4 regions of the Streptomyces sp. NPDC046939 genome follow, and region 2 is predicted to be linked to each of the others. Evidence: riboswitches for the same ligand, from Rfam matches in the RefSeq annotation. Region 2 holds a riboswitch; each other region holds the start of a gene.
What was found. A riboswitch is a leader RNA that binds a small molecule or an ion and turns the genes downstream of it on or off. The one in region 2 is predicted to bind cobalamin.
Positions count from the first base shown of each region.

Region 1: another riboswitch for cobalamin. It lies ahead of ABZ877_RS03775 (HoxN/HupN/NixA family nickel/cobalt transporter); the one in region 2 lies ahead of ABZ877_RS16105 (ABC transporter substrate-binding protein).
Region 3: another riboswitch for cobalamin. It lies ahead of metE (5-methyltetrahydropteroyltriglutamate--homocysteine S-methyltransferase); the one in region 2 lies ahead of ABZ877_RS16105 (ABC transporter substrate-binding protein).
Region 4: another riboswitch for cobalamin. It lies ahead of ABZ877_RS04795 (ribonucleoside-diphosphate reductase subunit alpha); the one in region 2 lies ahead of ABZ877_RS16105 (ABC transporter substrate-binding protein).

Region 1 covers NZ_JBEYWV010000002.1:327,962-330,152, reverse strand. Annotated here, with positions in the region: gene ABZ877_RS03785 (GNAT family N-acetyltransferase) at 1-81, shown strand, start outside; gene ABZ877_RS03780 (inorganic diphosphatase) at 158-661, shown strand; cobalamin riboswitch at 690-910, shown strand; gene ABZ877_RS03775 (HoxN/HupN/NixA family nickel/cobalt transporter) at 941-2,032, shown strand.
Region 2 covers NZ_JBEYWV010000013.1:16,305-18,495, forward strand. Annotated here, with positions in the region: gene ABZ877_RS16100 (iron chelate uptake ABC transporter family permease subunit) at 1-199, opposite strand, end outside; gene ABZ877_RS16105 (ABC transporter substrate-binding protein) at 196-1,230, opposite strand; cobalamin riboswitch at 1,295-1,492, opposite strand; gene ABZ877_RS16110 (chemotaxis protein) at 1,651-2,191, shown strand, end outside.
Region 3 covers NZ_JBEYWV010000006.1:1,323-3,513, reverse strand. Annotated here, with positions in the region: partial or broken gene ABZ877_RS08345 (3-hydroxyacyl-CoA dehydrogenase family protein) at 307-476, shown strand; cobalamin riboswitch at 654-876, shown strand; gene metE (5-methyltetrahydropteroyltriglutamate--homocysteine S-methyltransferase) at 1,040-2,191, shown strand, end outside.
Region 4 covers NZ_JBEYWV010000003.1:168,602-170,792, forward strand. Annotated here, with positions in the region: gene mctP (monocarboxylate uptake permease MctP) at 1-341, shown strand, start outside; cobalamin riboswitch at 870-1,006, shown strand; gene ABZ877_RS04795 (ribonucleoside-diphosphate reductase subunit alpha) at 1,134-2,191, shown strand, end outside.

The DNA.
Region 1 (2,191 bases), on a different contig from region 2:
ACCGGCACGGCGCCCGCCCGTCCCCCGGCCGTCGCATGGGACCGTCCTGAACTCGTCTTCCCCATCGCCCCCGCCGTCTGAGGGGTTCCGCCCCCGGCCCGCGCGGCGCACACTCGGTGGCAATTCGAGCGGGCGGCAATGCGGCAAGGAGGCCACATTGGGCGGCAGCGAGACGCGCGGCGACGCGTTCGACGTGATCGTGGAGATCCCGCAGGGCTCCCGGAACAAGTACGAGATGGACCATGAACTCGGGCGGATCCGGCTCGACCGGATGCTGTTCACCTCGACCCAGTACCCCGCGGACTACGGCTACGTACAAGGCACCCTCGGCGGCGACGGCGACCCGCTGGACGCGCTCGTGCTGACCGGCGACGCGACGTTCCCCGGCTGCGTCATCGAGTGCCGGGCCATCGGCATGTTCGTGATGAGCGACGAGAAGGGACCGGACGAGAAGATCCTGTGCGTGCCCGCGCACGACCCGCGCCACGCGGAGACCCAGGACATCGAGGACCTCCCCGAGTTCGACCGCCTGGAGATCACCCACTTCTTCGAGGTCTACAAGGACCTGGAGCCCGGCAAGTCCGTGGAGGGCTCGCACTGGGAGGGCCGGGACAAGGCGTACGAGGAGATCCGGCGGGCGCGCGAACGCCGGGAGGGGTAGCCGCCCGAGGCGCCGCGGAGCCCGTCCTCTAAGGTGGGCGGGCCGTGGTGCTCGGGAAGACCGGTGACGGCCCCCAGGGGTCAAGTCCGGAGCGGCCCTCGCCACTGTGATCGGGTTCCGTACCGCCCTCGGGCCGGTGCGGAGCACGCCGTTCCACCAGGCCACTGGCCGCCTCCGGGCGGCTGGGAAGGCAGGAGCGGCGGCGCATGCCCGTAAGCCAGGAGACCGGCCACGGCATCTCACGAAGTGATCCACGAGGTGCTGGAGCGTGATCAAGGCATGACCCTGCCCGGGAACCCCTCTCCCTTCCGCTGGCGCCGGGAGGACACCGTCCGTACGGCGGGCCTCCTGGCGGTGATCGCGGCGCTGCACGTCGTCGCGTTCGGCGTGCTGTTCCTGCTGGTCGTCCCCGAGCACTACGAGGTCGGGGACAAGGCGTTCGGCATCGGCCTCGGCGTCACCGCGTACACGCTCGGAATGCGGCACGCGTTCGACGCCGACCACATCGCGGCGATCGACAACACGACCCGCAAGCTGATGGCGGACGGCAAGCGGCCCGTCTCGGTCGGGTTCTGGTTCGCGCTCGGCCACTCCAGCGTGGTCGTGGCGATGGCGGCGCTGGTGGCGGGCGGCGCGGCGCTCGCCGGAACGCTGCTGAACGACGAGTCCCGCACCCACCAGGTCCTCGGCGTCGTCGGCACGACGGTGTCGGGCACCTTCCTGTACCTGATCGCGGCGCTCAACCTGGTGGCGCTCGTCGGCATCCTCCGGGTCTTCCGGGCGATGCGCGAGGGCACGTACGACGAGCGGGAGCTGGAAGCGCACCTGGATTCGCGGGGCTTCATGAACCGCGTCCTCGGCCGCTTCACCAGGTCCATCACCCGCCCCGGCCAGATGTACCCGCTGGGCTTCCTCTTCGGCCTCGGCTTCGACACGGCGACCGAGGTGACGCTGATGGTGATGGCGGGCAGCGGAGCGGCCGCCGGCCTCCCCTGGTACGCGATCCTGTGCCTGCCCCTGCTCTTCGCGGCGGGCATGAGCCTGTTCGACACCCTGGACGGCACGTTCATGAACTTCGCGTACCAGTGGGCGTTCTCCAACCCGGTGCGCAAGGTGTTCTACAACCTCACGATCACCGGGCTCTCCATCGCGGTCGCGTTCTTCATCGGCACGATCGAGCTGGTCGGCGTCCTGCACGAGAAGCTCGCCCTGACGGACGCCGTGACCGGCTGGATCGCCGGCCTCGACCTCGACAACGTGGGCTACGTCATCGTCGGCCTGTTCGTCGCGGTGTGGGCGGCGGCGCTCGCCTACTGGCACCTGGCCCGGGTCGAGCAGCGCTGGTCGGCGCGGGTCGCCGAGGGTGGTTAGCGGCGGGCTGGTGGGCCTGGCGTGACCAGGGCGCACAGGGGGGCGCGCGGAAGCGGGCCGTTCGGCCCTCGGAGGAGGGTCGACCGGCCCGCATACTCCACCGTCCCCACTGGGGATACTTCTCAGCAGAGCCTCCCGTGCCCTCGCTCTCCCGCCGCG
Region 2 (2,191 bases):
TCCACACGATGCCGTCGCGGATCGGGGAGAGGTCCGAGGTGCCCCAGCCCAGGCGGGCACCGACCGCCGACCACACGTCGGCCACGCGGATGTGCGCGGGGCCGATCGTGATGGCGACGGCGACCGACGCGCAGAGCACCGCCAGGCCCGCCGCCCAGCAGAGGGCGGGCCGGATCACCGCCGCGCTCACGTGTCTCACGTGTCCAGGCCGAACTCGCGCAGCGCGGCGGCCACCTTCTCCACGCCCTCGACGGTCCGGATGGTGGGGTTCAGGGCCTGCCCGCTGAGCAGCACGTACCGCTCCTTCCGTACGGCCGTCATGTTCCTGGTGACCGGGTCGGACTCCAGGAACCCGATCTTCTGCGCGGCGGACTCGGCGGACTGCGAGCGGCGCGTCAGATCACCGATGACCAGGACGTCCGGGTCGCGGTCCGCGACCGTCTCCCAGTTGATCTGCGGCCACTCCTCGCGCGTGTCGTCGAAGACGTTGCGCACGCCCAGCTCCTTGGTGACGATGCCGGGCGCGCCGCAACACCCGGCCATGTAGGGCGAGTCGGAGTTGGCGAACCAGTACAGGACGCTCACGCCGTGGCCGTCGACCCCCGCCCTCGCCTCGGCGACACGGGACTTGAGCCGCGCGACGAGCTTCTCGCCGCGCTCCCTCACGTCGAAGATCCGCGCCAGGTCGCGGATCTCGCCGTAGACGGTGTCCATGGTCAGCGCGCTGGTACGCACCCCGTCGCCGTCGCCGCTGTTGTCCTTGCCCGCGCAGTCGCTGGGGGAGAGGTAGGCGGGCACGCCGAGCTCCCCGAACTTCTCGCGCGGTGCGACGCCGCCCTTGCCGAGCGTGTACTGGAAGGAGGCGGCGACGAAGTCCGGCTCGGCGTCGAGGACCTTCTCGAAGGAGGGGTAGCGGTCGGCGAGCCGAGGCACCTGGGCGTTCGCCTTCTCCAGCCCCTTGAGCACCGGGTCGGTCCAGGTCGCCGTCCCCGCCATCCGGTCCGCGAGGCCGAGGGAGAGCATGATCTCCGCCGCTCCCTGGTCCAGGGCGACGGCGCGGCGCGGGGTGTGCGCGACGCGGACCTTCGCGCCGCAGTTGTCGAGCGTGACGGCGGCGTCGGCACCCTTGGCGGTGCCGGCCGGGCCCGCGCCGCCGCTGCCGCACGCGGTGAGGAGGAAGGCGCCCGCGAGCAGCGGTGCGAGGGGGCGGAGTCGACGTGCGAAGGGCACGGGTGTTCCTTAAGCGTCCAGGGCCCATACGCGGAGCCGGCCTACGGTTCACCCCCGGCCGGATGCCGGTCCGGAGGCCGCCAGCAGGTCTTCGGACTCGGGATCGTCCTGGCGGAGCGCCTTCCCGAACCGGCACGCGGCTCAGTGGCAGTGGCCCCGCCCGTCCCCCTCACCGCTGCGCGTCAGCTCCGGACTTCCACCGGATTCCCTGACCCGTACGCGTTCGAAAACGCACAAAGGTACGACTGGCTTACGGAACGTATCACGGGCCTGCCCGGCCCCCCCCACCATCGTTCACCGCCCCCGCCGGACCGGCCACACGTCTCGTCGCGCCAAGAATGGCGGTCATGCCCGCCCGCGCCCAGCATGGGAAGCGTGGTGGCAACCGAAGGCGTGGCGTCGGCAGAAGGGCACTCAGGCATGCACTCCTCGTTGAACCCGGTGATCCTGCGGGACCTGCGCGCGCCGCGGCCCTACCCGGCCGTCTCCCTGACCATGCCCACCCACCGGACGCAGCCCGCCAACGCGCAGGACCCCGTCCGCCTCGACAACCTCGTCCGCGAGGCCGTGCGCCAGCTCGACACGGACCCCGGCGTGACCGAGGAGCGCCGGGACGAGGTGGTCGCCGAGCTGGAGGCCGCGGTGGCCGAGATCGACCTCGCGTACGTCCGTGACGGCCTCCTGGTCTTCGCGGCGCCCGGCGAGCACCAGGCGTGGCTCGTCGACCGGACCGTGCCCGAGCGCGTCGTGCTCGCGGACACCTTCCTCACCCGCAACCTCGTCGCCGCCGACGCCGCGCAGCGCCCCTACTGGGTCCTCGCCGTGGCCGCCGACCGGATCACCCTCTGGGACGGCCGGGGCGCCCGCGTCACCGAGCACACCGCGCACGGCTTCCCGCAGACCCGCGGCCTTGACCGCCCCGACTCCGAGCGCAAGGAGCGCGTCGGGGACCTGCCCAGCA
Region 3 (2,191 bases), on a different contig from region 2:
GGAAGGGCAGGGATCGCGGTGAACTGGCAGCCAGCAGGAAACGGCGGTCTCAACGATGTTCAGGTCCCGGCGGCCCCGGTTTCCTCTGAGGAGGCTTGGGCAGCCGCCCTCCAGTGCAAGTCACGCAATCTGGGCCGCTTGATGGCGGCCTGAGCCTGGTCTGCCCCACGCTGGACCAAGGACCCGGCCAAGTGTTCCGCCCCTCCGCACCCCGCATCGCATCCCCGATCCCCACCGCGGCCGATTCGGCGCTCGGGTGCGCGGGGAAGGGGCTGGCCGAGGCCCGCCCTGGCCCACGGCGCCGGGCGGATGGCGGAGTCCGGGTTCGCCACAGCGCTGACATCGACGCGGGCATGGAACTGGGCTGCGCCCACCCTGTGGGTCCGCTGAAGCTCGCCGACTTGATCGGCCTGGACACCGTCGCCTCGATCGCCGATTCCCTCCACGACGAGTTCCGCGAATCTCTCCACGCCCCGCGACCAGGGCTGAGGGGCTCGCACCGCCGCAGGGGTGAGGGGCCCGCGCGGCGCGACTGGGAAAGGGCGGGAAGTGCGAGTGCGGCGCTTCCCGCTCTTCGCTGTACCTCTTTCGGCACGCTCTTCCTCACCTTCCGGATTCTGGACGGTGCTCTTCCTTTCGCGGCGCCACCCCGTAGGCTGACCGCAGCAGCTGGTTCGCCCCGTCCGCCAGGCGGGGTGTCGTAAGAGGGAACCCGGTGGGAATCCGGGACTGCCCCGCAGCGGTGAGCGAGAACGACCGCCGTCACACGCACTGGGTCCGACGTACCGGACCCGGGAAGCGACGGCCAGTAGGTGTCCTCCGTCATGGAGGGCGTGCCCGCGAGTCCGAAGACCTGCCAACTGCCCGCGTGCGGACCATTCCGTGCGCGGACATCCCGGTGACCTCGAGGGCGGGTCGGCGTACACACCAGACGGTACGACCGTGCTTTTGCCGCGCGGGGTCGTGGCCGTCCGGTTCGTCATTCCCTTCGCGCTCTCGTCCCATCACCAGGGAAATTCATCTCGCGAAGGAGATCTCCGTGACATCGAAGTCCGCAGCCGCGGCAGCACGGGCCACCGTGTACGGCTACCCCCGCCAGGGCCAGAACCGTGAACTGAAGAAGGCCATCGAGGGCTACTGGAAGGGCACCGTCACCGCTGACGCCCTCCGGGACACCGCCGCCGAGCTCCGGCGCAGCAACTGGCAGCACCTCGCCGGCGCCGGCATCCACGAGGTACCCACCGGCGACTCCTCGTACTACGACCACGTCCTCGACACCACCGTCATGGTGGGAGCCATCCCCGAGCGACACCGCGCCGCCGTCGCGGCGAACGCTACGGACGGCTACTTCGCGATGGCCCGCGGTACCCAAGAGGTCGCTCCGCTGGAGATGACCAAGTGGTTCGACACCAACTACCACTACCTGGTCCCCGAACTGGGCCCCGACACCGTCTTCACGGCCGACTCCACCAAGCAGGTCGCCGAGCTGAAAGAAGCCCTCGCCCAGGGCCTGACCGCACGGCCCGTGCTGGTCGGCCCCGTCACATACCTCCTGCTCGCCAAGCCCGCACCCGGCGTGCCGGCCGACTTCGAGCCGCTCACTCTCCTGGACCGGCTGCTTCCCGTGTACGCCGAGGTGATCGCCGACCTGCGCGCGGCGGGCGCCGAGTGGGTCCAGCTGGACGAGCCCGCCCTCGTGCAGGACCGCACCCCGGCCGAGCTGAACGCGGCCGAGCGTGCCTACCGCGACCTCGGCGTCCTCACCGACCGGCCCAAGCTGCTCGTCGCCTCCTACTTCGACCGGCTTGGCAACGCCCTTCCCGTCCTTGCCAAGGCACCGGTCGAAGGGCTGGCGCTAGACTTCACGGAGGCCGCCGCCGCCAACCTGGACGCCCTGGCCGCCGTCGGCGGGCTGCCCGGCAAGCGCCTGGTCGCCGGTATCGTCAACGGCCGCAACATCTGGATCAACGACCTGCACAAGTCGCTGTCCACCCTCGGCACCCTCCTCGGGCTCGCCGACCGCGTCGATGTCGCCGCCTCCTGCTCCCTGCTGCACGTGCCGCTGGACGCCGCTGCCGAGCGCGACATCGAGCCGCAGATCCTGCGCTGGCTGGCCTTCGCCAAGCAGAAGACCGCCGAGATCGTCACCCTCGCCAAGGGCCTCGCCCAGGGCACCGACACCATCGCCGGC
Region 4 (2,191 bases), on a different contig from region 2:
GCCTGTTCACCCGCTGGCTCCACCGGTGGGCGCTGATCGCGGGCTGGGCGGTCGGCATGGTGTACGGCACGCTCGCCGCGTACGGGGTGGCCTCGCCGACGCAGAAGCACTTCGGCGGGTCCTCGAAGGAGATCCCCGGCATCGGGGAGATCGGGTACATCGGCCTGACCGCGTTCGTCCTGAACGTGATCGTGACGGTCGTCCTGACCTTCGTCCTGAAGGCCGCGAAGGCTCCCGAGGGCATCGACGAGACGTCCCCCGGCGACTACACCGCCGACGCGGGCGACAAGGGCGTCCAGACGGACCTCCCGCCGGTGGTCGGAGCGGGCTCCGGCCACTGACCAAGTCGTACGTCACTCGGAACGGGCCTCTCCACTCCTGGAGGGGCCCGTTCGCCATATCCACGCGCGCGTGCCGACCCTCCCACGGGCCGTACGGCCCTGAAGGCGCCACCCCGACAACGCCGAACGGCGCCACCGAGGGCGCCGCAGACAACAGGGGCCGGGGCCGCCCTGCACCACGGAGCGGCGAACGCAGGGCCCGTCGTTCGCGCCCGAGCGCAGATACCGCCGGCGCGAGCAACGGGCGCCGGGCCGGAACCGCCCCACGCCACACAGCGACGGGCCGCTTCACTCGCGCAGGCCCGTCGTTCGCAGCCACGCGCGCGTGCCGATCGAGTGCCGGACCGCCCCGAGCCGCGCACGCCGACGCGACAACCCCGGGCACCACGACCCCGCGCACGGCGACGTGACAACCCCGGGCACCACGACCCCGCGCCCCACCCAGCGACGGCCCCCACCTCGCGACCCCCGGCACCTCGGCTCGCCCGGGGCGACACAACATATGGGGCCGCCCCTCCCACCCGGCACAACATGTATGCTCGCTCTCGCTGCAGCCGCAGGGGAATCCGGTGCGAATCCGGAGCTGTCCCGCAACGGTGTACGTAGCGCGCATTCAGGGCGCGCCCGCGTGAGTCCGACGACCTGCCGCAGCCCACCCGAGCCGTCCGGCGCGGGTGGTGACGACGTCCGGGCCTCGCGGAATGGGCCGGTGACGAGGGTGCCGCCGTGCGTGCGGGCGCCCGAGCCACTCCTCCCCGCCGGGCCCCGAGCCGAGCGAGGGAGAGCCCCCACGTGACCATCGCGCCGCCCGCCGAACCGGTCTCAGCCGCAGCGGAGCAAGACGCCCCGGGCACCGCGCTGCTGCGCACCCTGACCGAGCTGACCTCCGACCTCACCGGCGCCGACCCCGGCCGGGTCGCCGCCGCCGCGCTGCGCGGCCGCAGCGCCCGCGCCGACGAGGCCGAGCTGCGCGAGCTCGCCACGGAGGCCGCGGCGGGGCTGATCTCCGAGGACCCGGTCTACTCCCGGCTCGCCGCGCGCCTGCTCACGCGCACGATCGCCGCCGAGGCCGCCTCGCAGGGCGTCACCTCCTTCACCGCCTCGATCGCGGTCGGCCACCGCGAGGGCCTGATCGCCGACCGCACCGCCGAGTTCACCCGCGTCCACACGGCACGGCTCGACGCGCTCGTCGACACCGGCGCCGACGACCGCTTCGGCTACTTCGGCCTGCGCACCCTGTACAGCCGCTACCTCCTGCGCCACCCGATCACCCGCAAGGTCGTCGAGACGCCGCAGTACTTCATGCTGCGCGTGGCCGCCGGTCTGGCCGAGGACGACTCCGTACGCGCCCTGGACGAGGTCGCCGACCTGTACGGCCTGATGAGCCGCCTGGACTACCTGCCGTCCTCGCCCACCCTCTTCAACTCCGGCACCCGCCACCCCCAGATGTCGAGCTGCTATCTGCTGGACTCCCCGCTGGACGAGCTGGACTCGATCTACGACCGCTACCACCAAGTGGCCCGCCTCTCCAAGCACGCCGGCGGCATCGGGCTCTCGTACAGCCGCGTCCGCAGCCGGGGTTCGCTGATCCGGGGCACCAACGGGCACTCCAACGGCATCGTCCCGTTCCTGAAGACCCTCGACGCCTCGGTCGCCGCCGTGAACCAGGGTGGCCGCCGCAAGGGCGCCGCCGCCGTCTACCTGGAGACCTGGCACTCGGACATCGAGGAGTTCCTGGAGCTGCGCGACAACACCGGCGAGGACGCGCGCCGCACCCACAACCTCAACCTGGCGCACTGGATCCCCGACGAGTTCATGCGCCGGGTCGCCGACGACCGCCCCTGGTCCCT